DNA from 2 places in the Streptomyces sp. NPDC089919 genome. Region 1 is predicted to be linked to the other one. Evidence: riboswitches for the same ligand, from Rfam matches in the RefSeq annotation. Region 1 holds a riboswitch; the other holds the start of a gene.
What was found. A riboswitch is a leader RNA that binds a small molecule or an ion and turns the genes downstream of it on or off. The one in region 1 is predicted to bind guanidine.

Region 1 (13,865 bases):
CGACCGTCCCCTCCAGCTCACCGCAACCGGACCGGCCATGACCGAAGTATTCAGCACCACGGCCGCTCCCGGTACGGCGTTCACGATCACAGCAAGGTCTCGTTGCTTTTGAGCCGCGTCTCGTGATCGTCGGCGTACCTTCACCTTCTTACTCACCAGGCAACGCCAATTCGAACCACACGGTCTTGCCGCTCTTCCCGTGCCGCGTCCCCCAGCGCTGTGCCGAGACCGCCACCAGGTGCAGTCCCCGGCCCCCTTCGTCGTCGGGCTCGGCGACCCGCTCCCGGGGCGGATCCGGAAGCGGATCGGAGACCTCCACGAGGAGCGCGGGGTGCCCCGGGCCACCGCCGGTGGCCGGATTCTGCCGTACCAGCCGGACCCCGATGGGGCCCGAGGCGTACCGCAGGGAGTTGGTCACCAGCTCGCTGACCAGCAGGACGGTGACGTCTCCGACGGAGTCCAGGCCCCAGTTGCGCAGGGCGCCGCGGACGGCGTGCCGGGCGGTGCGGACGGCGCCCGGCTCGGCGGGAAAGGCCCATTCGGCGCACTCGCCTTCGGTGTCGATCACGCCGATCACTTCCCGGGCCGCCAGCGGACCCCAGTCCGGATGTTCAGGGGGACGAGATGGGGATTAATAGCGACATACCCGATATCCGGGGCGTCGTACCGCCCGGGACGGCACGCACCGGCGCACTGTGGCACGAACGGCGTACATCGCGGGCCCCCTGCGCCCCGCCGGGTCACCCCGAAGGGGCGTCCGGGCTCCGGTCGTCGCGCCCGGCGGCTCCGGCGCGCAGCCGGCGGCCGGCCTCGGCGACGGCGGGGCGGTCCTGGTCGAGCCAGTCGACCTGGTCGAGCTCGTCGGGGCCGAGCCAGCGCAGCCGGTCGTGGTCCTCCAGCGGGCGGGGCTCGCCGGAGAGCAGCCGGGCGGTCCACACGTGCAGCACCAGGCCCGGCTTGAGGGGCCACTCGCCGGGGATCCGCTCGAGCGGCTCGGTCTCGACGCCCAGTTCCTCGCGCAGCTCGCGCACCAGCGCCTCGGGCACGGTCTCGCCCGGCTCGGCCTTGCCGCCCGGCAGCTCCCAGCGGCCGGCCAGCTCGGGCGGGGCGCTGCGGCGGGCGGCCAGCAGGCGCCCCTCATGGCAGACGGCTCCGCCCACGACCACGCGTACAGTCATGGGCGGAGCCTATGCGATCAGTTGCGGGTGGCGGTCTGGCCGATCCGCTCGACCCAGTAGAGCTGCTTGTGGCCGCGGTCGTCGAGGCTGTCGGCGACCTTCTGGGCCTCGGACCGGGTGGCGTACTGGCCCACCCGGTAGCGGTTGCCGTTGTCGTCCTGCCGTATGACCAGCCACGGGAGCACGGCACCGCTGTCGTTCATCGCGCTTCACCCTCCGCCGATGGGCGTGCCCAGGAAACCGCATTACGCATATGCCTGAGCTTACGCCCGACCTTCACGGAGCGGATACGGGTTTTCACGAAGAGATACCTCGCAGGCGTACGCATCCGGCCATGCGTACGACTGCGCCGCGCACGGGCGGCCCGCGGCGCACCACCGCGGGGGGCGTACCACCCCCCGCGCGCGGCCCCCGGTCAGCGAACGGGCAGGTGGTAGGCGACGCGGTAGCGGTCGGCGGGGACCACCACGTCGGCGGTCTCCACCGCCCGGCCGGAGGCGAAGTAGGTGCGCCCGATGACGAGGACGACGTGCCCGGGCACGCCCCCGAGGGCCAGCAGTTCCTCCGCGAGGCCGGGGCGGGCGCCGACCTCCTCGACGACGTTGTCCACGACGAGGTCGATGGCGGCCATCCGCTCGACCACCCCGCAGCCGCCCAGCGGCCCCTCCTCGGGGAGCATCACCGGGGTCCGGCCGGTCACCGCCAGGGGCTCCCAGGAGGTGGAGAGCATCATCGCCTCGCCGCCGTCCCGGAAGACGTAGCGCGTGCACATCACCCGGTCCCCCGGCTCGATGCCCAGCCGCCGGGCCACCTCGGCCGGGGCGCCCGTCTGCTCGCTGCTGGACTCCCACGTCCCGCGGGCGCCGTCCTCGGCCTGCTCCTGCCGGAAGGGCGTGGAGGCCCCGCCGGTGCCGTACCCGGAGCGGGCCACGCGTCTGGGCACCGGCTGCTCGCGCACGTACGTGCCGGAGCCGGAGCGGCCCTCGACCAGGCCCTCCGCCATGAGGACCTTGCGCGCCTCCAGCGCGACCGTGTCCGAGACGCCGTACTCCTCGCGGATGCGGGCCTGGGAGGGGAGGCGGGCGTGCGGGGGCAGGGACCCGTCGACGATCTTGCGCCGAAGATCCCCGGCGACACGCAGATAGGCCGGCTGCTCACCGAAAGTCACAAGCCACTCCCCTCAGGTTGACGGACAGCAACAGACTGACAACCCACGGTTGTTGACCGCAACCAAAGGCCAAAGATTCACCCGATGTGATGAACCAGCAGGTCGGGGGTGCGGTTACCGAAAGTACAACGATCAAGCTGCCCCCGGTCGGCCGTCAACAACCCTTGACCCTCGTGGTCCAGACCAATACGGTCCCCCTGCACCTTCCCGGCACCACGCCGTCACGCGCCCAACTCCCTTATCCGCACCGGCCGCAAAGGAAGTCCATGCGCCGCAGCACTCCCGGCAGACTCGCCGTCGCCGCCTGCTCCCTCGCCCTCCTGACCGCACTGGCCCCGGCCGCCTCGGCCGTCCCGGCCGCCGCGTCCAAGGCCCCGACGGCACCCGCCGCCCCGGCGGGCCACCACCCCGGCCCGGCCGCGAAGCGCGTCGGCTACTTCACCCAATGGGGCGTCTACGGACGCGACTTCCAGGTCCAGGACCTGGAGACCAGCGGGACCGCCGGCAAGCTCACCCACCTCAACTACGCCTTCGGCAACATCAGCGCCCAGGGCACCTGCGTCATGGGCAACATCCCCGGCGAGGCCGACGCCTGGGCGGACTACGAGCGCCCGCTGGACGCCGCGAACTCCGTCGACGGCACCGCCGACACCTGGGACCAGCCGCTGGCGGGCAACTTCAACCAGCTGCGCGAGCTCAAGGCCGAGCACCCGGGCCTGAAGGTCCTGCTCTCCCTGGGCGGCTGGAGCTGGTCCACCCACTTCTCCGACGCCGCCCTCACCCCCGCCTCCCGCAAGGCGCTGGTGTCCTCCTGCATCGACCTCTACATCAAGGGCAACCTGCCCCAGGACGGCACCCGGGGCGGCGCCGGCGCCGCGGCCGGGGTCTTCGACGGCTTCGACCTCGACTGGGAGTGGCCCGGCTCCGCGGGCGACACCGACACGGTCTACCGCCCCGAGGACAAGCGGAACTACACCGCCCTGGTCCGGGAGTTCCGCACCCAGCTCGACGCGTACGGCCGCGCCCAGCACCGGAAGTACCAGCTGTCGGCCTTCGTACCGGCCGCCCCCGCCAAGATCGACGCCGGCTTCGAGGTCCGCAAGATCATGCGCGACCTGGACTTCGTCACCCTCCAGGGGTACGACTTCCACGTCTCGGGCGAGCCGGTCACCGCCCAGCAGTCGGCGCTGCGCGCCCGCGGCGACTTCAGCGGCGACGCCACCGTCGAGTCGTGGCTGCGGCGCGGCGCCCCCGCGCACAAGCTCGTGCTCGGGATGCCCTTCTACGGCCAGGGCTGGACCGGGGTGAGCGGCGGCGGCGACGGCATGGGACAGCCCGCCACCGGCCCGGCGCCGGCCAAGTGGGGCCCCGGGTACGCCGACTACAAGGAGCTCAAGGAGCTGGCGGCCGACCCCCGCTACCGGCTCTACCGGGACCGCCGGGGCGGCCACGCCTGGCTCTTCGACGGCACCACCCTGTGGACGTACGACGACCCGCAGGTGCTGCGCGACAAGGCCCGCTACGTCCGGGCCCGCGGGCTGGGCGGTGCGATGTTCTGGTCCCTGGACGCGGACACCCCCGACGGCGAGCTGATCACCGCCGTGGACCAGGGGCTGCGCCACTGACCTGCGGCACGGCTGACGCGCGGGGGCGGGCCGCCGGTGGCGGCCCGCCCCTGCGCGCGGGATGCGGGGCTCAGAACTGCAGCGCCCAGGAGTCGATCTTGCCGATGTCGGCACTGGCGTTGTCGCTCACCCGCAGTTTCCAGGTGCCGTTCGCGACCTCGCTGGAGGCGTTCACCGCGTACGTCTGGAGGATGTTGTCCGCGCTGCCGCCGCTGCGGTTGTGCAGGGTGTAGACGGAGCCGTCCGGGGCCACCAGGTCGACCTTGAGGTCGCCGATGTAGGTGTGCTTGATGTCCACCGAGACGCTGAGGGCGGCCGGCGCGTTACCGGGGACGCCGCTGACGGTGACCGGCGACTCGACGGTGGAGTTGTCGTTGATCGGGTAGTCGGCGGTGTTCTCGAAGCGGGCACCGGGCGGGTTGGTGGAGCCGCCGACCGAGAGCAGCCGGTTCGGCGAGCCGGTGCCCGGCGAGGTCACCACGTTCGGCGTGGCCGCCGCGACCAGGGCGGCGGAGACCTGCGCCGGGGTGCTCGCCGGGTTGGCCGCCAGGTAGAGGGCCGCCGCGCCCGCCACGTGCGGCGTGGCCATCGAGGTGCCGGAGATGGTGTTGGTGGCGGTGTCGCCGGTGCCCCAGGAGGACGTGATCGAGGAGCCGGGGGCGAACAGGTCGAGCACGGTGCCGTAGTTGGAGTAGCTGGCCTTGGCGTCGGTGCTGGTGGTCGCGCCGACGGTGATGGCCTCGGTGACCCGGGCGGGCGACTTGGTGCTGGCGTTGGTGCTCTCGTTCCCGGCCGCCACGGCGTAGGTGATGCCGCTGGCTATGGAGTTGCGCACGGCCGTGTCGAGGGCGGAGTCGGCGCCGCCGCCCAGCGACATGTTCGCGACCGCGGGCTTCACCGCGTGCTGGGTGACCCAGTCGATGCCCGCGACGACCTGCTCGGTGGTGCCGGAGCCGGAGTTGTCGAGCACCCGGACGCCCACCAGCTTGGCCTTCTTGGCGACGCCGTAGGAGTTGCCCGCGACCGTGCCGGCGACATGGGTGCCGTGGCCGTGGCCGTCCTGGGCGGTGTTGTCGTTGTCGATCGCGTCGTAGCCGTAGGAGGCGCGGGTGCCGAACTCCTGGTGGGTGATGCGCAGTCCGGTGTCGATGATGTACGCGGTCACGCCCGCCCCCGCGGTGTCGGGGTACGTGTAGCGCTGGTCGAGCGGCAGCGCCTTCTGGTCGATCCGGTCCAGGCCCCAGGACGGCGGGTTGGGCTGCGTGGCGTCGACGGTGAAGCGGCGGTTCTGCACCACGGAGCGGACGGCGGGGTCGGCGGCGAGCTTGCGGGCCTGGCTCTCGGAGAGCTGCACGGCGTAGCCGTTGAGCGCCTTCTTGTAGGTGCGGCGGATCTTCGCGCCGTAACCCGCCACGACCGCCCGGCCCCTCGCGGAGTCGGCAACGGGGCCTTCGAGGGTGACGATGTAGCTGCCGGGGACGGACCCGGGGGCGCCGGCGTTCTCGATGACGCCCACGGGGCCGGTGGCGGCGGAGGCGGCGGGGGCGAGCGCGGCCAGCAGGGCGGCCACCGCGGTCGCGCTGAGCGCGGCCAGGGCACGGCGTGGTTGACGCATCACGGACATGTGGAGGGTCCTCCTCATCGGGTGGTGCGTTGCGGGGGGTTGGCGGCGCGACACGGGAGGCAGGGCATGGACATGACAACCACTCCCCAGCAGTACCCGGCCCCGACTCCCGGTCGCTCCACCGAGGTTGACCCAGGGTGCCGATTCCCACAAGAGGACAACGAACGCTTAACAACCGCGCCATGGACAGGCCATGAAACGGCAAAGACCGGCCGCACATGACGCCCGGCCCGACCGGTCGGACGTCCCTGCCCGGGCCGGTGCCGCCCGGGCCCCGGTGCGGACCCGGGGCCCCGGGTCCGTACCGGGGCCCCTCACAGCTCCTTGCGCGGGCTCCCGCCGTCCAGGCCCCGGTCCGGCCCGCCGCCGCGGTCCTTGCGGCCCTTGGCGCCCTTCGGCTCCTTGGTGCGGATGTCCACCCCGCCCCAGAAGGCGAAGCCGGTCACCACCACGCGCGGTGCGTCCACGTCCGGCGCGGTGTCCGGCATCCGCTGGTCGAAGGCGCCCATCACGCCGATCCCGCGGACGTCCACCGCCACCCCCGGCGGCACCGTGATCTGGATCCCGCCCATGATGGCCACGCAGTTGATGACCACCTCGCGGGCCTCGAAGTCCGCCTCCCGCAGGTCGATGTCGCCACCGCCCCAGAACACCACCGCGTCGAACCGCCGCGGCACCGTCCAGCGCCCCTTGCGCTGGAAGCCCGACATCACCGCCACGGCCGTGCCGGAGGTGCCCGCGCCGCCGATCCGGGCCGGCCACGACTCTCCCGTGTGCGCCACCGGCACCGGCGCCGCCGCGGCCGGCGCCCCCGGCAGGTCCCGGGTCAGCGGCGCCAACTCCGCGTACGTACGCGACCGGTACGCCGCCTCCAGGCGCTCCTCGAACTCGTCCATGTCGAGCCGCCCCTCGGCGACGGCGTCGCGCAGGCGCTCCACCACCCGCTCCCGGTCGGCGTCCGACGCCCGCAGCTCGGGCAGCTCCTCGCTCATGGCACCACCCTAGGACTTACCGGCCCCCCGCTGCGTACATCCGTGCGATCACGTCCTCGATGTCCGGCTCCCGCACCGACAGGTCCAGCAGCGGGTACTCCGCCGCGACCGCCGCCACCAGAGGGGCCGCCGACCCCGACGCCGGGAAGGCCAGCCACTGCCGGGCCCCCTCCACCTTCACCGTCCGCGCCCCGGGCACCTCCAGCGGCGGCATCTCCCGCGCCAGGTCCACCACCAGCGTCCGCTCCCCGCCGCCGACCTCGTGCAGCCCCTTGAGCGCCCCGTCGTACATCAGCCGGCCGTGGTCGATCACCATCACCCGCTCACACAGCTGCTCGATGTCCTGGAGGTCGTGCGTGGTCAGCAGCACCGTCGTCGACCGCTCGGCGTTCAAGTCCCGCAGGAAGCCACGCACCTTCGCCTTGCTGATCACGTCCAGCCCGATCGTCGGCTCGTCCAGGTACAGCACCTCCGGGTCGTGCAGCAGCGCCGCCGCAATGTCCCCCCGCATCCGCTGCCCCAACGACAACTGCCGTACCGGCACCCCCAGCAGCTCCCCGAGGTCCAGCAGCTCCACGCACCGCTCCAGGTTCGCCCGGTAACGCGCCGGCGGGATCCGGTACATCCGCTGCATCAGACCATACGAGTCCCGCAGCGGCAGGTCCCACCACAGCGTCGTGCGCTGCCCGAACACCACCCCGATCCGGTGCGCCAGCCGGGTCCGCTCCCGCGCCGGGTCGATGCCCGCCACCCGCAACCGGCCCCCGCTCGGCGTCAGGATGCCCGTCAGCATCTTGATCGTGGTGGACTTCCCCGCGCCGTTCGGCCCGATGTACCCCACCATCTCGCCCCGCGGCACCGTGAAGCCGATCCCGTCCACCGCCCGCACCTGCGAACGCTCCCGGCGCCACAGCCCGGTCCTGCGCCGCACCTCGAAGACCTTCTCGACCCCGTCCAGCTCGATCAGCGCCATCGCACCCGGCTCCCTTCAGCCACCGCTCAACTCCCCGTACTCCGGTACGCCCGGACGCCCGCCCGCCACGCCAGCGAGGCCGGCACCAGCACCACCACCGCCACCAGCGGGCTCGCGTACGCCGCCCAGTCCGGCAGCCCCATCGGATCCGGCCGCCCCAGCAGGTGCAGCGCCGGCACCCAGTTGACGAAGGCCAGCGGCACCACGAACGTCACCCCCCGCACCAGCTCCCGGGCGAACACCCCCGGCGGGTACTGGAGCATCGTCGCCCCGCCGTACGTGAAGGCGTTCTGCACCTCCGCCGCGTCCCCCGCCACGAACTGGAAGGCCGCCCCCGCCACGAACACCGCCGCGAAGATCAGCGACCCGCCCAGCACCATCAGCGGCACCAGCAGCACCCGCCCGGGCGTCCACGCCACGTCCACCGCCGCCAGCGCCCACCCCAGCGCGAACAGGCCCTGCGAGATCCGCCCCACCCGCCGCAGCGCGAACCGGTCCGCCGCCAGCTGCGCGAACAACGGCACCGGCCGCACCAGCATCGTGTCCAGCGAGCCGTCCCGGATCCGGGCCCCCACCCGGTCCGTGTTGCCCAGTGCCAGGTCGGTCAGCCCCAGCGAGACCGTGGTCGACCCGTACAACAGCGCCACCTCCGGCAGCGAGAACCCGCCCAGCGCGTCCACCTGCCGGAACATGATGAAGATCGCGACGAAGTCCAGCCCGCTGGTCAGCGCGCTGCCCACCACCATCAGCAGGAAGGACGCCCGGTACGCCATCGTCGAACGCACCCACATCCCGACGATCAGCCCGTACCCCCGGAGCCCGTCCCGCACCCGCCACAGCGCCCCGCGGGGCGGCCCCGCCGCCCGCCCGGCCGCCGGCGCCACCGTCCGTTCAGCCACCCTGGACCACCACCCGCCGGGTCGCCGCCCCCTGGAGCAGCCGGCCCGCCCCGATCAGCACCGCCACCCACAGCACCTGGAACCCGAAGGCCCCGAGCGCCGGCCCGGCCCCCGCGTGCGTGCCCATCAGCACGTCCAGCGGCACCTGGAGCATCGCCGCCCACGGCAGCTGCCGCACCACCTCCCCGAACACCCCCGGGAAGACGTGCAGCGGCAGCACCATCCCGCAGCAGAACATCGCCAGCAGCGTCGCGATCATGTTCACCCCCGTGCCGTCCAGCAGCCAGAACGCGCACAGCCCGACCAGGAACCGCATCGCGAAGCTCACCACCACCCCCAGCCACACCGACACCAGGAACAGCAGCCACCGGCCCGGCCCCGCCGGCAACGCCAGATCGAACGCCAGCGCCCCCACCACCAGCGGCACCACCCCGCGCGCCACCAGCTGGAACGCCGCCCGCCCCAGGTCCGCCGCCAGCCACCACAACTGGAGGTCCACCGGCCGGTACAGGTCCACCGCCACGTCCCCGGTCCGGATCCGCTCCTGCAACTCCTCCTGGAAACCCCCGCCCAGCAGCGCCCCCGCCGCCAGCAGCGACTGGCTCACCCACACGAACGTCAGCGCCTGCGCCTGGTCGTACCCGCCCAGCCCCGGCCGCTGGCCCCACAGCGCCAGGTACGTGTAGGCCACGATGAAGCCGAAGACGGTGTTCGTGAACACCCCCGCGGCCGTGGCCGTGCCGTACGTGGCGTACCTGCGGAAGCCGGCCACCGCCACCGCCGGGTAGACGCGCGCGGCGCCCCACGCCCGCCCGCTGGTTTTCACCCGCACCCACCGCCTCGGATATCGATTCGGACTCGTTGTCCTGGTGTGCCCCGCACCCGTGCAACCCCTGGGGCGCACCGGCCGTCTGACCCCGTGCCCCCGACCCGCCTGAAACCGCGTCAGCCAAAGCGAGCGAGCTTAGTGCGGCGGGGGGACCCACGCGACCGAATATCGGCCGACCGGCACACGACGGTGTTCCATGGGGTACAGATCAGCAAATATCGCCCATCAGGGCGAACGACCGTCCGGCCGAGGAGTCCCTGCAGACATGAGCGACCAGTCACCGCCGCAGGGCTGGACCCCCCGGGATCCCGACCGGGCCGCCCACCCCACGCCCGCCGGCGCCCCCGGCCGCCCCCCGGGGACCGGCAAGCGCAAGCGCACCGGCTGGCGGCGGATCTTCCCCACCTGGCGGATGGTCCTCGGCGGCGTGCTCCTGCTCGCCCTGCTCCTCGGCGGCGCGCTCGTCGCCGGCTACCTGATCGTCGACATCCCGGCCGCCAACAAGGCCGCCACCGCCCAGAGCAACGTCTTCCTCTACTCCGACGGCACCCAGCTCGCCCGCGACGGCGAGGTCAACCGGATGAACGTCCCGCTCTCCCAGGTCCCCAAGACCGTCCAGGAGGCCGTCCTGGCCGCCGAGGACCGCGACTTCTACTCCGAGCGCGCCGTCGACCCCAAGGCCATGCTCCGCGCCGCCTGGAACACCGTCACCGGCAAGGGCAAGCAGTCCGGCTCCACCATCACCCAGCAGTACGTCAAGAACTACTACCTGGGCCAGGAACAGACGATCAAGCGCAAGGTCAAGGAGTTCTTCATCGCGATCAAACTCGGTCGCGAAGAGTCCAAGGAAGACATCCTCGAGGGCTACCTCAACACCAGCTACTTCGGCCGCAACGCCTACGGCATCCAGGCCGCCGCCCAGGCCTACTACGGCAAGGACGTCAGCAAGCTCAGCACCGCCGAAGGCGCCTACCTCGCCACCCTCCTCAACTCCCCCAGCGCCTTCGACGTGGTCGCCCACCCCCAGCAGCGCCCCCGCGCCCTCGCCCGCTGGAACTACGTCCTCGACGGCATGGTCAAGAAGAAGTGGCTCGACCCCGCCGAACGCGCCGCGACCAAGTTCCCCGAGCCCGGCAAGGTCCGCGCCCCCTCCGGCATGTCCGGCCAGCGCGGCTACCTCGTCGAGACCATCAAGGACTACCTGCTCAACAACAAGGTCCTGGACGAGAGCGACCTCGCCGCCGGCGGCTACCGGATCACCACCACCATCGACAAGCGCCGCCAGAACGACTTCGTCGCCGCCGTCCAGGACAAGCTCATGGACGACCTCGACCCCGACCGCAAGAAGGACCGCATCGTCCGCGCCGGCGGCGCCTCCATCGACCCCGCCACCGGCAAGGTCGTCGCCCTCTACGGCGGCATCGACTACACCAAGCAGTACGTCAACAACGCCACCCGGCGCGACTACACCCCCGGCTCCACCTTCAAGCCGCTGGTCTTCACCGCCGCCGTCCAGCACGACTCCCGCACCCAGGACGGCCGCCGCATCACCCCCAACACGATCTACAACGGCGACAACGAACGCCCCGTCCAGGGCTCCGCCATCGCCTACGCCCCGGAGAACGAGGACCAGCGCTCCTACGGCGACATCACCGTCCGCAGCGCCACCAACAACTCCGTCAACACCGTGTACGCGCAGATGGCCGTGGACGTCGGCACCAACGAGGTCAAGCAGACCGCCATCGACATGGGCATGCCCAAGGACGTACCGGCCTTCGACGCCGTCCCCGCCATGGCCCTCGGCACCCTCCAGGCCAGCGTCCTCGACATGACCCAGGTCTACGCCACCCTCGCCGACCACGGCCGCTACACGCCCTGGACCATCGTCGACAAGGTCAGCAGCCCGGACGGCGACACCCTCGCCCTCCCCAAGCGCACCTCCCGCCAGGCCGTCTCCCGGGAAGCCGCCGACACCACCACCTCCATGCTGGAGAGCGTGGTCGAATCCGGCACCGGCACCGCCGCCCAGGCCGCCGGCCGCCCCGCCGCCGGCAAGACCGGCACCGCCGAGGACGACAAGGCCGCCTGGTTCGCCGCCTACACCCCCGACCTCGCCACCGTCGTCGCCGTGATGGGCCAGGACCCCGACGCCGGCACCCTCGAACCCCTCTACGGCGCCCTCGGCCAGGACCGCATCAACGGCGGCGGCTACCCCGCCCGCATCTGGGCCGCCTACACCAAGGCCGCCCTCGAAGGCAGCGAGGCCCAGGACTTCGACCTCGAGCTCCAGCCCGGCGCCGCCTACGTCCCGCCGCCCGTCGAGCCCAGCCGCACCCGCGGCCCCGGCCGCGACGAGGGCCGCACCCAGGGCAACACCAACGCCGGGAACGGCAACGGCGGCAACGGGAACGGCGGGAACCGCGGCGGCAACCAGAACCAGGGCCAGCAGCAGGGCGGCAACACCAACGCCGGCACGAACACCGGCACCACCAACGGCACGAACGGCACCAACGGCCAGACCCAGGGCGGCACCACCGACGGCGGCACCACCGGGGGCGAGACCGACACCGGCGGCACCACCGACGGCGGCGGCACCACCGGAGGGACCACCGGCGGCACCCGCGGCGGCACCACCGGCACCCAGGGAGGCGGCAGCCGGGGCGGCACCACCGGCCCCACCCCGGGCTAGCGGCCCTAGGACACGCCCTAGTGCCCCGAGGTCGCCTTCAGGCCGACCACGGCCACCAGCAGCAGACAGATGAAGAAGATCCGGGCGGCGGTCACCGGCTCACCCAGCACGGCCATGCCGAGCACCGCCGCCCCCGCCGCACCGATCCCGACCCACACGCCGTAGGCCGTACCGATCGGCAGGGTCTTCGCGGCGTACGACAACAGCACCATGCTGGCCACGATCCCCGCACCGGTGAACACGCTCGGCCACAGCCGCGTGAACCCCTCGGTGAACTTCATGCCGATCGACCAGCCGACCTCGAGCAGACCGGCGACGAGAAGAAGAACCCAGGCCATGACGGCACCTCCGGGACGAGAGCGAACGGGGTGCGTCGTCTTTGCCTGCCCGGTACGGCGCGTCTCGTCGGGTTCCCCACCACCGTAGCAAAGGAACGGCAAAGGGCCGGTGACACCCGTCACCGGCCCTTCGTACGCCTTCGCAGGCGGCTACAGGTACAGCCCCGTGGAGTCCTCGGACCCCTCCAGCCGCTCCGCCGCCACCGCGTGCAGGTCCCGCTCGCGCATCAGCACGTACGTCGCGCCCCGCACCTCGACCTCGGCCCGGTCCTCCGGGTCGTACAGCACCCGGTCACCCGGCTCCACGGTCCGGACGTTCTGTCCGACCGCGACCACCTCGGCCCAGGCCAGCCGCTTGCCCACCGCGGCCGTCGCGGGGATGAGGATGCCACCGCCGGACCGCCGCTCGCCCTCCGGCGAATCGGACCTGACGAGCACGCGGTCGTGCAGCATCCGGATGGGCAGCTTGTCGTGGGTGGGGTTCTCGCTCACACCCAGAACCTACCTGCCGGCCCGCGCCGGGCACCCCGCAGGGTCATCAGCGCTTGCGCCGGGTCGACAGGGCCAACAGCCCGACGACGCCCACCGCGAGCATCGCCACCGGCACCAGCCGCTCCAGGCGGGGCGCGCCGTCCTCGTGCCGCAGGCCGGACTTCAGGTCCGTGACCACGCGGTTCACCGCGACGAAGGCCCGCCCGGCGGTCTGGTCGACCGTCGAGGCCACCCGCGCCTTGGCGTCACCCACGATCGTCCTCGGGTGCATGCGCACCCCGATCTCGTCCAGCGTCTCCGCGAGCGATTCGCGCCTGCGGATGATGTCCGCCTCGATCTGGGCGGGGGTCCTGACATCCGACACCGCGCTGCCTCCGTGGTGGTCGTGGGTGGGCGTAGTCCGGCATGGACAGTCTGTCAGCTTACGCTCGTGCCGTACGGATCCCCTCCCGAGGAGACTTGAGGACATGAGCGAGCGACTCCAGCCGGGCGACACCGCCCCCGCCTTTTCCCTGCCCGACGCGGACGGCAACGCGGTCTCCCTCGCCGACCACAAGGGCCGCAAGGTGATCGTCTACTTCTACCCGGCCGCCCTGACCCCCGGCTGCACGAAGCAGGCCTGCGACTTCACCGACAACCTGGCCGTCCTGGCCCAGGCGGGCTACGACGTCATCGGCGTCTCCCCCGACAAGCCGGAGAAGCTGGCCAAGTTCCGCGAACAGGAGCACCTGAAGGTCACCCTGGTCGGCGACCCGTCGAAGGAGGTCCTGACGGCCTACGGCGCCTTCGGCGAGAAGAAGCTGTACGGCAAGACGGTGACGGGCGTCATCCGCTCCACGGTCATCGTCGACGAGGAGGGCAAGGTCGAGCGAGCCCTCTACAACGTCAAGGCCACCGGCCACGTAGCCAAGATCATCAAGGACCTGGGCATCTGACGGATCCTCCGGGAGGGCCCGCACGGTCAGTGACCGTGCGGGCCTTTCCGTACACCCGGCGTAACCGTCCGACTATCGGTTCGTTACTCCTTCCGAGCGCCGAATGCGCGCCCGAACGGAGCA
Region 2 (13,865 bases), on a different contig from region 1:
CCCGGGCCATGTCGATGCGGGCCCGCATCACCCACTGCATCGGGGTGTAGCCGGTGTCCTCGGCGAAGCGCCGGGAGAAGGTGCGGGGCGAGACCGCGGCGTGCCGGGCCAGCACCTCCAGGGTCAGCGGTTCGCCGAGCCGGTGCAGCGCCCACTCGCGGGTGGCGGCGAAGCGTTCGCCGAGCGGTTCGGGGACGCTGCGCGGGACGTACTGGGCCTGGCCGCCGCTGCGGTAGGGGGCGGCGACCAGCCGCCGGGCCGCGTGGTTGGAGGCGGCCACGCCCAGGTCGCGGCGGAGGATGTGCAGGCACAGGTCGATGCCGGAGGCGGCGCCGGCCGAGGTCAGGACGGTGCCCTCGTCGACGAACAGGACGTTCTCGTCGACCCGGACCAGGGGCCGCTGTTCGGCCAGGGCCCGGGTGTAGTGCCAGTGGGTGGTGGCGCGCCGGCCGTCGAGCAGGCCGGTGGCGGCGAGGGCGAAGGCCCCGGTGGAGATGCCGGCGAGCCGGGCGCCCCGCCGATGGGCGGCGATCAGCGCGTCCAGGACGGCCCGGGGCGGGTCCTCGCGGTCGGGGTGGCGGTAGCCGGGGACGAAGACGGTGTCCGCCCACTCCAGCGCCTCCAGGCCGTGGGCGACCGCGTACGAGAGCCCGTCGCCGCCGGTCACCGGCCCGGGCACGGCCCCGCAGACCCGCACCTCGTACGGCATGCTCGCGCGGGTGGTGAACACCTGCGCCGGGATGCCGACGTCCAGGGGCTTGGCGCCTTCGAGGACGAGGACGGCGACGCGGTGGGGGCGGGAGGCTGGCACCCACCGAGGGTACGCGGGCGGCGGGCGCGCCCCCGACAGGGCGGGCGGGTGTCCGCGCCCGCCGGGACGGCGCGCCGGACACCCGCCGCCGCTCGGTATCGGCCACTCCGGATCAATTGGTCCAGACCTGTTGACGGGGCCCCCGGCAGCGCAATAGGTTCCCGGTCACGAAGCAGCGACGCGTCAACTCCCCACCGCCGACCGGGAGTACGGCCATCCCGACGGGTCCGCCCCGCCGGCCCCACTCCCCCGCCCCCCACCGTCCCGGTCGACGTCACGCCCGCGCTCCGCGCTCCGCGCCGTCCCCCCATTCCCTCTGGAGGCACCCCCTTGCGCACGTCCACCCGTACCCGAACGCGCCTGGCCTGCGGCCTCGGCGCCACCCTGCTGGGCGCCGCCGCGGTGCTCACCTCCCCCGGCGCGGCCTTCGGCGCCAACCTGCTCTCCAACGGCGACTTCGAGGCCGGCACCGCCGGCTGGTCCTGTAGCGGCGGCCTGGGCTCGGCCGTCTCCTCGCCCGTGCACGGCGGCGCCAAGGCGCTGGCCGGCGCGGCCACCGCGAGCGACAACGCCAAGTGCACCCAGACCGTGGCCGTGCAGCCGAACACGAAGTACACCCTCTCCGCCTGGGTCCGCGGCAGCTACGTCTACCTCGGCGTCACCGGCGGGGCCTCCACCTGGACCCCGTCGGCCGGCGCGTACTCCAAGCTGACCGTGAGCTTCACCACCGGCGCCGCCCAGACCAGCGCCGAGATCTACCTCAACGGCTGGTACGGACAGGGCACTTACTACGCGGACGACGTCGCGCTGGACGGCCCCGGCGGCAGCGCCGACACCCAGGCACCCACCGCGCCCGGGAACCTGACCTCCACCGGCAAGAGCGCCACCACCGTCAACCTGGCCTGGACCGCCTCCACCGACAACGTCGGCGTCAGCGGTTACGACGTGTACCAGGGCGGGACCAGGGTCACCGGCTCGAACATCACCAGCGCCACCGTCTCCGGCCTGACCCCCGAGACCGCGTACACCTTCACCGTCCGCGCCCGGGACGCCGCCGGGAACACCTCGGCCGCCTCCAACGCGGTCAGCGTCACCACCGACAAGGGCAGCACCACCCCGCCCACCGGCTTCAAGCAGGCCGCGCCCTACTACTACACCGGCTGGGGCAACCCGCCGAGCCCGACGACGGTGATGAACGCCACCGGCGTCAAGTGGTTCACCATGGCCTTCATCCTCTCCTCCGGCGGCTGCAACCCGTCCTGGGACGGCGAGCGCCCGCTGACCGGCGGCCAGGACCAGAGCGCGATCAACGCGATCCGCGCGGCGGGCGGGGACATCGTGCCCTCCATCGGCGGCTGGCAGGGCAACAAGCTCGGCCCCAACTGCACCACCCCCGAAGCCCTGGCCGGCGCCTACCAGAAGGTCATCGACGCCTACGGCCTCAAGGCCATCGACGTGGACATCGAGAACACCGACGAGTTCGAGAACGCCGTGGTCCAGGACCGCATCCTGGGCGCCCTCAAGATCGTCAAGCAGAACAACCCGGGCCTGCGGACCATCCTGACCTTCGGCACCGCCACCTCGGGCCCCACCACCTGGGGCAACCGCCTGATCCAGCAGGCCAAGGCGCTGGACGCCGGCATCGACGTCTTCACCATCATGCCCTTCGACTTCGGCGACGCCTCCACGGACATGTACGCCTCCACCGTGAGCGCGACGGAGGGCCTGAAGGCCAAGCTCAAGTCGGTCAACGGCTGGGACGACGCGACCGCCTACGCCCACATCGGCATCTCCGGGATGAACGGCCTGAGCGACAACTCGGAGACCACCACGATCCAAAACTGGACCGACATCCGGAACTGGGCCAACTCCCACCACATCGCCCGGCTGGCCTTCTGGTCGGTCAACCGCGACCGCGGCTGCCCCGGCGGCGGCCTCCAGGAGAACTGCTCCGGGATCGCCCAGAGCGACTGGCAGTTCACCTCCATCACGGCGGGCTTCACCGGCTGATCCGGACGACGCACACAGCGGGGGCGGCCCGGCACGGGGCCGCCCCCGCTCATCGTGGACGGCGGGCCGGTCAGGACAGCAGCAGCGCCCGGTCCCAGACCGGGCGGTCCGCGGTGGCGGCGGCCAGCAGCGCCAGGGCCGTCCCCGCCGCACCGTCCAGGAAGCCCGCCCCGCCCGGGTGCGGTCCGCCGGCCGCGAGCGGTGCGGCCAGCCGTACCGCCTCGTGGGCGAGTTGCGGGTCACCGGTGTCCCGGGCGAAGCGCAGGGTGATCTGGAGCAGACCGGCCCGCCCGTGGCACAGCCCCGGCGCGTCCGCGGGCCGGTGCCCGGGCGTGGGCTGGTGCAGCGCTCCCTTGAGGAGCCGTACGGCCTGCTCCCGCAGGCCGGGGTCGTCGAGCGCCACCCCGGCGAGCCACAGGGCGCGGGCGGTACCGGGGCCCCCGCGGCACCACGAAGGGGGCGGACCGGGCCGGTCCGGGCCCGGCGCGTCCGGCGCGAGGATCCGTTCGGCCAGCCGCGCGGTCGCCGGGCGCTGGCCCGGTACGGTGACCCCGGCCCGGGCGGCCAGCGCGAGCAGGGCCAGCGGCCCGCCCGCACCGTGCGCCATCCCGCGGTCCAGCCCCCCGGTCGGGGGCAGTTCCGCCCACAGGACCAGGGCGCGCAGCAACGCCTCCAGCACGGACCGCGCCCCGGGGTCCTCGGCGCGGCACAGCAGATAGGCGCCGCTGCCGGTGAGTCCGGTGACCAGGTCCACGGCCGGCCCGGAGACGCGCAAGTCCGGCGACCGGGGCGACGGGTCCGCCAGCTCCCGGACCCGATCGGCGGTCCGGCGCACCACCCTCTCGTGGGCCTCGGCCAGCAGGTGCCCGCCGGGATCCGCCAGCCAGGCGGCGAACGCCAGCCCGGCCAGGCCCCCGAAGAGGCCCGGCGAGGGCGGCCCGCCGCCGGAGAGCCGCCGGTCCCCCGCGGCCGAGGCCGCCAGGTACCCGCGGGCCGGCTCCGCCCAGCCCGCTCCCGGGTGGACCAGTCCCCACTGGTGGAAGACCAGCGCCAGCCCCGGCCCGCCGGCCGCGAGATCGGGCCGGACCCGGCGCGGCGCCGGACGCGGCCGGCCGGTCAGCGCCGCCACGGCGTCCAGGGCCGCCCGCGCCGCCGCCCCGGTCAGGAGGGGGGACCAGGGCGGCTCGGCGGGGTGCGGCACGGGCGGCTCCTCGTAGGGGTGTCCGGATCCGGGGCCCGGTCCCCGGCCGGCCGCGGACTCCGGCCGGCCGGGGACCTCAGGGCCGGGGACTCACTCCGGCGGACAGCGCGGCGGGTCGGTGCACTGGCCGCTGGTGTGGTCGGTGTCGCAGCACATCGCCGGCTCGAGCATCTGCTCGTCCGTCTCCGGCAGTTCCTGCAGTTCGAGGACCTCACTCTCCATCAATCTCACCTCCTTCCCTCAGGACCGGGCAACGGGGACGCGGCGGCCGGCGGCCCGGTGGTGCCGGGCAGCCAGGAACGGCCGCCGCCGTGGACGAGGCGCAGCAGCAGGTCCAGCACCCCGGCCAGCCCCACCTGGTAGCTCGCGTGCACCTCGCGCAGTGTCTCGTCGGGGACCAGCAGCCGTCCCTCCCGCCGGGCGGCGCGGACGGCGAGGCAGGTCACGGCCTCGCCCGCCCAGGCGCGGTACCGCTCCTCGCCGGTGGCCTCCGCCAGGTCCAGCAGCAGGTGCGCGTTGCCCGCGACCCCGTGGCAGGCGCTGGGGCCCAGTCGCCAGCGGTCCAGTCGGACCGCCCGGGCGGCCAGCTCGGCGTGCTCCCGGAAGACCGGCTCCCCGGTGACCTGCCACAGCGGCACGAGGAAGGTGCCGATCCCGGATGCCCCGTTGCACCAGAAGTCGAGGCCGGTGCGCTCGGTGCGGCCGGGGCCCTTCGGCCAGACCGCGGCCCCGCCCCGCCGCTCGGCCAGGGCGCACAGGGCGTGCCCGCCGGCCGCCGCGATCTCGACCAGCTCGGGCCGCTGCAGCGCGGTCCCGGCGGCCAGCAGGAAGGCACCGACCCCGGCGACGCCGTGGCCGAAGCCGTACGAGGTGCAGCCGGCGAGGTCACGGCGGTGGCCGGGGCCGAGCGGCCAGTCCACTCCGCCCGGCTCCGCGGTACGGGCCAGCACCCCGTCGGCGCACCGCCCGGCCCGCTCGGCGAAGCGCGGATCGCCGGTCCGCCGCCACAGGTGCAGCTGGGCCAGACCGGCGCCGGCCAGGCCGTGGCACACGTCGGGGTTGTGCCAGTCGAGGGGGATGCCGAGGGCGTAGTCCCGGGCCCGGGCCGCCAGCGCCGGCTCGTCCAGGGTGACGGCCGCGTCGTACAGCGCCCAGGCCGTGCCGGAGCGGCCGAAGTAGAGGCCGGGCAGGATCCTCCCCGGGCGGTCCAACTGCCGTGCCAGCCACCGGGCGCCGGTGACCAGCGCCGCCTCGACGGCCGGGCCGGCGCCGGCCGGGCCGGCGCCGGCCCGGGCGGCCCGGTCGAGTACGGCGAGCACGCCCGCGGCGCCGAGTTGGACGTTGCAGGGGTCTCCGGGCGGCAGCGACCGGGGCGGCGGCCACAGGTGTTCGCCGGCCGGGTCGAGCGTGTCGGCGAGGTGGTCCAGGCCGTCCCGGAGCAACCGGGCGGCCGCCGCCGTGGTGCCGGGGTCCGGGGGCGTGCCGGCGGTGGTGCGCGGGACCGCGGCCGGGGCGGCCAGGTACGCCGCGGCCCGGGGCAGGGTCCAGCGGGCCGGGCCGTCCGCGGTGAGCCCGAGGACCAGCGGCGCGAGGTCGTCAAGGGCCGGGCAGCCGGGCCGGGCGGCGGCCACCATCGCCGCGATCCGCTCGCCGGCCGGCCGGGCCGGGGCGGAGTCCGGGGCGAGCACCGGGTTGATCCCGGACGCGGCGTGCAGCAGCGTGGCGCCGAGGCTGAAGCAGTCCGCGGCCGGGCCGGGGGCCGGGATCCGGCGCGGGGTGCCGTCGGGGGCGAGGGCGCGGATGTCGTCGAGGTGGGCGGGGTCGGTGAAGCCGCGGGTGCCGGCGGCGTGCGCGGTGGCGTCGGCGGCCAGGGCGCACTCCGGGTCGATGAGCACCGGCCGGCCGGCCGGAGTGATCATCACGTTGGTGGGCTTGAGGTCGCGCAGCACGTACCCGGCCGCGTGCACCCGGGCGAGCAGCGCGGTCAGCGAGCGGGCGAGCCGGCGCAGCTCCACCACCGGCATCAGGCCACCGTGCTCCTCCGCCCGGTCGGCGGACCACCGGTGCAGGCTGACGCCCTCGATCAGTTCCTCCGCGAGGAAGAGGTGCCCGCCCGCCTCGAAGACCTCGTGGGGTCGCGGGGTGAGGCCGGCGGGGCCGAGCCGGGCCAGCACGGCGGCCTCGTACCGCAGCAGGTCCCGGGCGTCGGTGCCGTCGGGCGAGGCGCCGATGTGCGGCCGGGCCTCCTTGAGCAGGACGTCGGTGTCCGAGTGCCGGTCCCGGGCCCGGTAGACCCCGCCGCGGTTGGCGTGCCGGATGGCCTCGCGCACCTCGTAGCGGCCGGCCAGCAGCACCGGATCGCCGGGCCGGCGGGTGGTGCGGGCGGGGGCGGGGAAGGGCGGTTCGGCCCAGGAGGGCGGGGAGAACCAGGGGTTGCGCAGGTCGGGGACCGAACTGCCGTCGGGGGCCCGGAGCAGGCCGGTGTAGAAGCCCTCGTCGTCGAGTTCGCGGGGCCGGGCGAAGCCTCCGTAGCGGTAGTGGACCAGGCTGCCGGGCCGGTAGCGGCGGTCGGAGCGGATGGCCGGCCCGGCCAGCCCGGCGGTGGCCCGGTGCAGTCGCTCGGCGAGTTCGCGCAACTGCTCGTCGTCGGCCGGGTAGACGGTGAGGAACTTGCCCGACTGCGCCCGGGAGGCCCGGACGGCGGTCAGCTCGGCAGTGACGCGGGGCGAGACGGCGAACTTGAACGCGCACGGCGAGGCGCCGAGCACGGCCGCCGCACCGGCCAGCACCGACGGGGCCGAGGCGACGGTGGCCGAGACGTGCAACTTCCAGCCCTGTTCGCGGAGTTCGGCCTGCTGCGGGGTGACCATGCACCAGGTCCCGCCGTCCTGCAGCGTCCAGTCGGACAGCGCCGCGCCGAGCGCACGCCGGGTGATCGCCTGATAACTCATGGCCACGTTCCGGAGTATGGCAGCGCCGGAGCGGGCCGGTAACGCCGGAAACCGGACAGCGGGATCCGCCCGCCCCGGGTCGGCCGTCCTGTTCAACCGCGGGGACGGAAGCAGTTGAACAGACGACGAAAGCCCCGGCGGGTGACCCGCCGGGGCTCCTTCGCTGCGGCGCCGCCCTGCCCCGGCGGCCCGTCAGCCGGCCGCGCTCAGGCGGCCTTCAGCTGACGGTCGGCGGTGCAGAACTCCACCAGGACGGGGCCCATCACCTCGGGCGTGACGCGGTGCCACAGGCCCGGCAGCTGGAGCCGGCGGCCGTTGGGCAGCGCGGCGGCGGTGGCCGCGGCGGCGGCCAGCAGCCAGTCGCCGGTGGAGTCGCTGTTGACCATCAGCGTCTCCACCTGGGTCTGGGCCAGCCGCTCGACCGGTATCCGGCCGTCGCCCATCAGGACGGTGTCGTAGGCGAGGGTGTGGGCCAGCGCGACGTTGGCCTCCCACATCGGGCCGGACTTCCAGTCCTCGATCCAGTCCGGCGGGAAGCCGACGTGCTCGGCCAGGAAGTACTCCACGGCGCCGCTGCGGTCCGTGTCCAGGAGCACCCGCAGCTTCTCGGCGAACTCCGGCTCGGGCTTGCGGAAGCCCTCGACCCGGTAGGGCGGCTCCAGGACGACGAGCCCGCCCATCGGCACGCCCGCCATCGCGGCCTCCAGCGCGAGGATCGCGCCGCTGGACACGGCGAAGACCACCGCGTCCCGGCCGGCCGCCTCGATCACGGCCGCCAGGTCCTCGACCTCGCGCTGCACCGAGTACTCGGGCGCGTCCCCGCTCTGCCCCCGGCCGCGGCGGTCGTAGGCGTAGACCGTCAGGTGCGGGGCGAGCTCGGGCACCAGGGTCGAGAACGCCGTGTGGTCGCGGAACCCACCGCCGAGCAGGACGATCGGCGGACCCTCACCCGTTTTCTCGTAAGCAATCGTCGTGCCGTCCCCCGAAACGACCTTCTCCATCGATATCTCCTGTCGAATTGGCGTGCTCCTCATGTATTCACGCACCTCGACAGTCGTCAACAGGCCAAATCTGGGCGGTGGCGTTCAGGGGGCAGAATCTCGGTCTTGCCAGCGCGCCGGACGGCCGGGCGGCCCGGCGCCTCGCGATCACACCGCTCCGACCTGCCACGATGTGGACAACGGTGGGCGGGCGACCGCCTCCGGGACCGGGCTCTGGAATACCGCTCGAATTCTCCACGAATGGCAATGGAATGTCGTCGGAGAACGGCTCAGGAAACACCGGCCGGGTGGATCGAATTCGCCATCCCCCGGGAATAGCACTGGTCAGTAGGACGTTTGAGCGGCGGCATGTCCGTAGTGTTCCGGTCAGCGCACCGCCGCCGGCCCCCCGCTCCGGCCCCCGGAGCCCCGGCCGGCGCGGTCACAGCCGCCAGTACGACCCACCGCGGGAGTCCACGTGCACCACGTGCGGCCCGATCCGCACGGTGTGCCGGCCCGGGCCGGTCCAGGAGCCGTCGGGCGCGTCGGCGGGCACCGGCAGCGGGGTCCAGATCTCGAGGAAGGTGCTGCCGTCGGTGTTGGTGCCCCACTCCACGAGGTCGGCGCCCTCCTGGCGGAAGCTGCCGATGTCCTCGCCGGGCTCGCCCGTGAGGTGGTGGAAGTGCACCCGGGACCCGTCGTAGCCGGTCCGGCCCGCGAAACCGCGGCTGTCGGCGAAGTAGGGGCCGGTCTGCAGCCACACCACGTGCTCCGGCTCGGCCAGCGGCCCGCCGTCGCGGCTGATCCCGCGCCGCAGCCAGGCGCCCCGGCCGGGCAGCGGGATGCCCGGTCCGCCCGGGGCCGGGGCGCGCCCGAGGACGGCGGTCGGCTCAGACACCGGGGGTGGTGCCGTCGACGGCGTGCAGGGTGAGTTCGATGTTGCCGTGCACGGCCTGGGAGTACGGGCAGACCGCGTCGGCCCGGCGCAGCAGCGGCAGCAGGTCGTCCGCGGCCCAGCCCGGGAGGGAGACGGTCAGGCTCACGGCCAGGCCGTAGCCCGCGGGGGTGTCGGTGGTGCCCAGCCGCACCTCGCAGGCCACCTGTGCGGCCGAGGCGTCCGCCCCGAAGTCCGCGGCGACCTCCGCCAGGGCGGAGGTGAAGCAGGCCGCGAACCCGGCGGCGAAGAGCTGTTCGGGGTTGGTGGTGCCGGGGACCTTCTTGCGCGGCGGGGCGAGCCGGACGTCGAGGCGCCCGTCGTCGGTGACCACCGAGCCGGTGCGGCCGCCGCTGGCGTGCGCGGTGGTCCGGTACAGGGTGGTGGTGAGCGGCACGGTCATGAGGTCGGCCCATCTGTGCGACGAGGGGACGCCGCCCGGGGCCGGACGGCGTGACGGCGCCCGCCGGTACGACGGCGCCTTGGGGGCGCGTCGTCGTGCATGACCGGGTACGGCGCATCTCGTCCGGGGCCCGCAAGCCGGGCCGCGCTCAATGTAGCAACGCCGCAGGTCCGGCGCTTCCCTGCGGGCCGGTGACCCTCCTCACCCGGGTCCGGCCGCCGGTCACCGCGCCGCGTCGGCGGTCCGCGGCACCGCGGACAGCGGGGTCGCGACGTGCTCCAGCGAGCGTCGTTCGGCGTCCACGCCCCAGCGGAAGGCGGTGAGGCCGCCGAGGACCATCAGCACCCCGCCGACCGTGTAGCCGGCGAACACCCGCCAGGGGTTGTGGCCTTCGCCGATCAGGGTGGCGAACAGCCAGGGCGCGACCACCCCGCCGAAGAGCATGGACAGGGCGAAGAAGAAGGAGATCGCCTGGGCCCGCATCTCCACGGGGAAGACCTCGCTCACGGTCAGGTAGGCGGAGGAGGCGGCCGCGGAGGCGATGAAGAAGATCACGCACCAGAGCACGGTCTGGGTCACCGCGGTCAGCACGCCCTGGGCGAAGAGCCAGCCGGTCAGGACGAGCAGGGCCCCGGAGGCGCAGTAGGTCGAGCCGATCATCCGGCGCCGGCCCAGGCTGTCGAAGTACCGGCCGAGCAGGAGCGGACCGGCCAGGTTGCCGAGCGCGAAGGGGAAGATGAAGTAGGCGACGGCGCCGTCCTGGATGCCGTAGAACTCGGCGAGGATCAGCGAGTAGGTGAAGAAGATCGCGTTGTAGAGGAAGGCCTGGGTGACCATGAGCATGAAGCCCAGGACCGACCGGGTGCGGTAGTCGCGGAACAGGATCCGGGCCAGCTCCCGGTACCCGACCTGCGGGCGTTGCCGGTACTCCACGGCCTCGCTGTCCGGCACCGGATCGAGGTGTGCTCCCCCGGCCGTGACCTGGCGCTCGATGGCGTCGACCACCTGCTCGGCCTCCTCGGCCCGGCCGTGGGTCAGCAGCCAGCGGGGACTCTCCGGGAGGGTGCGGCGCAGGCCCCAGATCGCCATGCCGATGGCCGGGCCGACCAGCAGGCCGAGCCGCCACCCGAGGTCGACACCGAAGAGCTTGGTGTTGAGGAAGGCGAGGTTGGCGGCGGCGCCGATCATGGCACCCAGCCAGTACGTGCCGTTGATGGCCAGGTCGGCGTGGCCGCGGTGGCGGCTGGGGATCAGTTCGTCGATCGCGGAGTTGAGCGCGGCGTACTCGCCGCCGATGCCGGTGCCCGCGATGAAGCGCGTCACGGCGAAGAAGGCGAAGTTCATGGACAGGGCGGTGAGGCCGTTGCCCACCAGGTAGACCCCGAGGGTGACGATGAAGAGGTTGCGGCGGCCCAGCCGGTCGGCGAGGCGGCCGAAGACCAGCGCGCCGACGACCTCGCCCAGCAGGTAGATGCTGGCCGTCAGCCCGACCTGGGACGAGCTGAAGCCGAGCGCCTGGTCGTCGCGGAGCCGGTCGGCGATCGAGCCCGCGATGGTGATCTCGATGCCGTCCAGGACCCAGGTGATGCCGAGGGCGATCACCACCCGCCAGTGGAAACGGCTCCAGGGCAGGCGGTCCATCCGCTGCGGCACGGTGCTGTGCACGGATCCGGGCTTCGGCTCCGTGTCCAACGGATGGGCGACCATGGCAACCTCCCGGCACGACGGGTGCGGTGGCCGCTGCGGGCCGACCGTCATCAGCGCGGGTGCCCGGACGGGCGAGTTCCGATGCATGCCGTCCGGTGGGCGGCCCCGGCGGTCCGATCGTGCCGTGCGGCCGTCGGACGGGGGCGCCGCCACGCGGCGGGGCTCACATCACGTGACAGCTGCCGCCGCGGACCATGTCCAGGTGCATGGCGACCACCGGGCGGGCCTTCAGCGCCGCCTGCACGGTGTCGGCATCCTTGCCCTCCTTGATCTGCTTGTCGATCAGCGCGAGGGCGCCCTCGTGGGACTGCTCCTGGGTGCCGAGCCAGGCCTTGTCGTACCCGGCGGTGCCGGCCAGCACCTTCACCTTGTCGAGCCCGGCCTGCTGGGTGGCGCTCGGGGCGTCCGCGAGCACCACGTTGCCCTTCTTGGCGAGGTCGGACAGCTGCTCGTCCAGCTTGGTGTGGTCGCGGACGATGATCGCGGCGACCTCCTTCACGCAGCTGTCCTGACCGTTCTTCTCCGCGTCCTGGCCGGCCGCGATCTCGGTGAGGTTGCCCTGGTGGATGGTCTGCACGAAGGTCGCGTCCGGGCTGCCCGGCTGCGGCGCCGCCAGCGCCGGTACGACCGGCCCCAGCACCGCCAGTCCGAGCACTGCGAGGATGGTCCGTCGTCTGCCGCTCATCTCGGCCTCCCGCGTGCCGCCGACGGCCGGAGGGCCTGGCGCCGCCCCGGTGAACACCGTCGCCGCACCCCCTGCGGCTGTCCGCGCAGCGGCGGCCCAAACGGGGGTGCCGCTGTCCGGCACAGGGCGTTTCATGGGAATGTGCCTGGTTTCACGTGAAACCGTCCCGCCTGAGAAGAGGTCGGCCATGAGCACCTTCGACCCGCTGTCCCCCTCGTCCCGGCGCGCCGCGCCGGCCGTCCCTGCGCAGGTGTTCCGGTGAGTGCCGGGGCGGGCGGCGGGCGGTACGGCGAGGCGGTCTTCCGGCCGGAGCAGGCGGGCGAGGGCGAGCGGATCGACTTCGGGGCCCTGGCCTACGACGGGATCACGATGGCGCGGCTCCGGGCGCTGGGGGCCGGGCCCGGCTGGCACTGCCTGGACGTGGGGGCCGGCACCGGCACCGTCTCCCGGGGGCTGCTGGCGGAGGCCGGGGTGAGCAGTGTGCTCGCGGTCGACCGGGACGTGCGGTTCCTGACCGCAGCGCCCGGGCTGACGGTGCTGGAAACCGACGCCACCGCCCCGGACTTCGCCCCCGGCGGCCCGTTCCGGCTGGTGCACGCCCGGTTCGTGCTGATGCACCTGGCCGGGTACGAGCGCATGATCACGACCCTGGCCGCCCTGGTCGAGCCCGGCGGGGTGCTCGTCCTGAGCGACGCGGTCGACCTGACCGGCGACCGGACGCCACCGACCCCGTACACGGCGGCGATGCGGGCGATGTGGCAGGGGCTGCGGGCCACCATCGGCACCGACGTCTCCTGGGTGCCGTCCTACCCGCAGCTGCTGCGCGCGGCCGGACTGGAGCCGGTGGCCGCCGAGTTGTACGTACCGCCGCTGGAGCCGGGCAGTCCGATCAGCCGCTTCTGGGCGGACACCTGGGACCGCAGTCGCCCGGCCATGACCGCCACCGGGCTGGTCGACGACCGCGCCATCGACGAAGCCGTCGGCTACCTCGCCTCCCCCGCCTGTAGCTCCCTCTCCGCCGGCATGCTCACCGCCTGGGGCCGCAAGCCCGCCTGACCCGCCGGGCGTCAGGCCGCGGGCGGGCCTCCCGGTGGGCGGAGGGATGCGACGGCCGCGGCGGCGACGGTGCGGGCGACGGTGGACAGGGCCGGGGAGTCGAGTTTCCACTGCTGCCAGTACAGGGGGACGTCCAGGGGGCGGTCCGGGGCCAGTTCGACCAGGCGGCCGGTGCGCAGCAGGGGTTCGGCCTGGGGTTCGGGGACCAGGCCCCAGCCGAAGCCGGCGGCCACCGCGTCGCGGAAGCCGTCGGAGGTGGGTACCAGATGACGGATCGGCCCGGCGCCCGAGCGGCCCCCGGTCAGGGCGCGGACGTAGGCGTCCTGGAGGTCGTCGCGCCGGTCGAAGACCACCACCGGGGCCTGCCGCAGCCCCTCCGCCAGGCTTCCGGTCAGGTGCCGGGCGGCGAACTCCGGGGTGGCCGCCGCCAGGTAGCGGGCCAGTCCCAGGCTGCGCACCGTACAGCCGGCCACCGGGTCCGGTGAGGAGGTGACGGCCGCCATCACCTTGCCCTCGCGCAGCAGGGCGGTCGTGTGGGACTCGTCCTCGCGGTGCAGTTCGAAGCAGATCGGCGGGTCCTGCGGCACCCGCGTGAGGGCCGGCAGGAACCAGGTGGCCAGGGAGTCGGCGTTGACCGCGATCGGTACCCGGGCCGGCCCCTGCTCCTGGGCCAGCCCCAGCTCGGCGCGGGCGTCCCGCTCCAGCCGGGCCAGTTGCCGGGCGAAGCGGACGACCACCTCGCCGGATTCGGTGGGCCGCACCGGTTTGGTGCGCAGCAGCAGGACCCGGCCGGTGCGCTGCTCCAGCGCCTTGACCCGCTGGCTGACGGCGGAGGGGGTCACGTGCAGTACGGCGGCCGCGGCGTCGAAGGTGCCTTCGTCGACCACCGCGAGCAGGGTCTGGACCTGGTCCAGCGGCAGCTCGTCCATAAGTACGGCTAAGGCTACCTAAGAATCTTTAGCTGTACTCATCCCGCACCGGTCCTTACCGTCGCAGTCATGACCAGCAGCATCCTCACCGCCGTGATCGCCGGTTTCGGTACCGGACTCTCCCTCATCGTCGCCATCGGCGCCCAGAACGCCTTCGTCCTGCGCCAGGGCGCCCGCCGGCACGCCGTCCTGGCCGTG

Region 2: it holds a riboswitch for guanidine, as region 1 does, so the genes downstream of both, AB0O40_RS34130 (Ohr family peroxiredoxin) here and AB0O40_RS03240 (multidrug efflux SMR transporter) in region 1, are expected to answer to the same signal.

What each region holds. Positions count from the first base shown of each region.
Region 1 is NZ_JBFBGK010000004.1:89,414-103,278, forward strand. Features, by position in the region: gene AB0O40_RS03185 (ATP-binding protein) at 149-577, opposite strand; gene AB0O40_RS03190 ((deoxy)nucleoside triphosphate pyrophosphohydrolase) at 741-1,178, opposite strand; gene AB0O40_RS03195 (SPOR domain-containing protein) at 1,196-1,381, opposite strand; gene AB0O40_RS03200 (GntR family transcriptional regulator) at 1,594-2,346, opposite strand; gene AB0O40_RS03205 (glycoside hydrolase family 18 protein) at 2,613-3,971, shown strand; gene AB0O40_RS03210 (S8 family peptidase) at 4,042-5,595, opposite strand; gene AB0O40_RS03215 (DUF1707 domain-containing protein) at 5,910-6,587, opposite strand; gene AB0O40_RS03220 (ATP-binding cassette domain-containing protein) at 6,604-7,560, opposite strand; gene AB0O40_RS03225 (ABC transporter permease) at 7,587-8,444, opposite strand; gene AB0O40_RS03230 (ABC-2 family transporter protein) at 8,452-9,285, opposite strand; gene AB0O40_RS03235 (transglycosylase domain-containing protein) at 9,554-11,977, shown strand; gene AB0O40_RS03240 (multidrug efflux SMR transporter) at 11,995-12,315, opposite strand; guanidine-III (ykkC-III) riboswitch at 12,345-12,415, opposite strand; gene AB0O40_RS03245 (co-chaperone GroES) at 12,466-12,807, opposite strand; gene AB0O40_RS03250 (DUF3618 domain-containing protein) at 12,854-13,171, opposite strand; gene bcp (thioredoxin-dependent thiol peroxidase) at 13,275-13,742, shown strand.
Region 2 is NZ_JBFBGK010000136.1:3,566-17,430, reverse strand. Features, by position in the region: gene AB0O40_RS34165 (helix-turn-helix domain-containing protein) at 1-811, opposite strand, end outside; gene AB0O40_RS34160 (carbohydrate binding domain-containing protein) at 1,172-2,821, shown strand; gene AB0O40_RS34155 (lanthionine synthetase LanC family protein) at 2,892-4,022, opposite strand; gene AB0O40_RS34150 (hypothetical protein) at 4,113-4,244, opposite strand; gene lanL (class IV lanthionine synthetase LanL) at 4,250-6,973, opposite strand; gene AB0O40_RS34140 (alpha/beta hydrolase) at 7,180-7,974, opposite strand; gene AB0O40_RS34135 (hypothetical protein) at 8,396-8,851, opposite strand; gene AB0O40_RS34130 (Ohr family peroxiredoxin) at 8,844-9,290, opposite strand; guanidine-III (ykkC-III) riboswitch at 9,375-9,438, opposite strand; gene AB0O40_RS34125 (MFS transporter) at 9,513-10,997, opposite strand; gene AB0O40_RS34120 (DUF4142 domain-containing protein) at 11,161-11,682, opposite strand; gene AB0O40_RS34115 (class I SAM-dependent methyltransferase) at 11,941-12,738, shown strand; gene AB0O40_RS34110 (LysR family transcriptional regulator ArgP) at 12,750-13,667, opposite strand; gene AB0O40_RS34105 (LysE/ArgO family amino acid transporter) at 13,737-13,865, shown strand, end outside.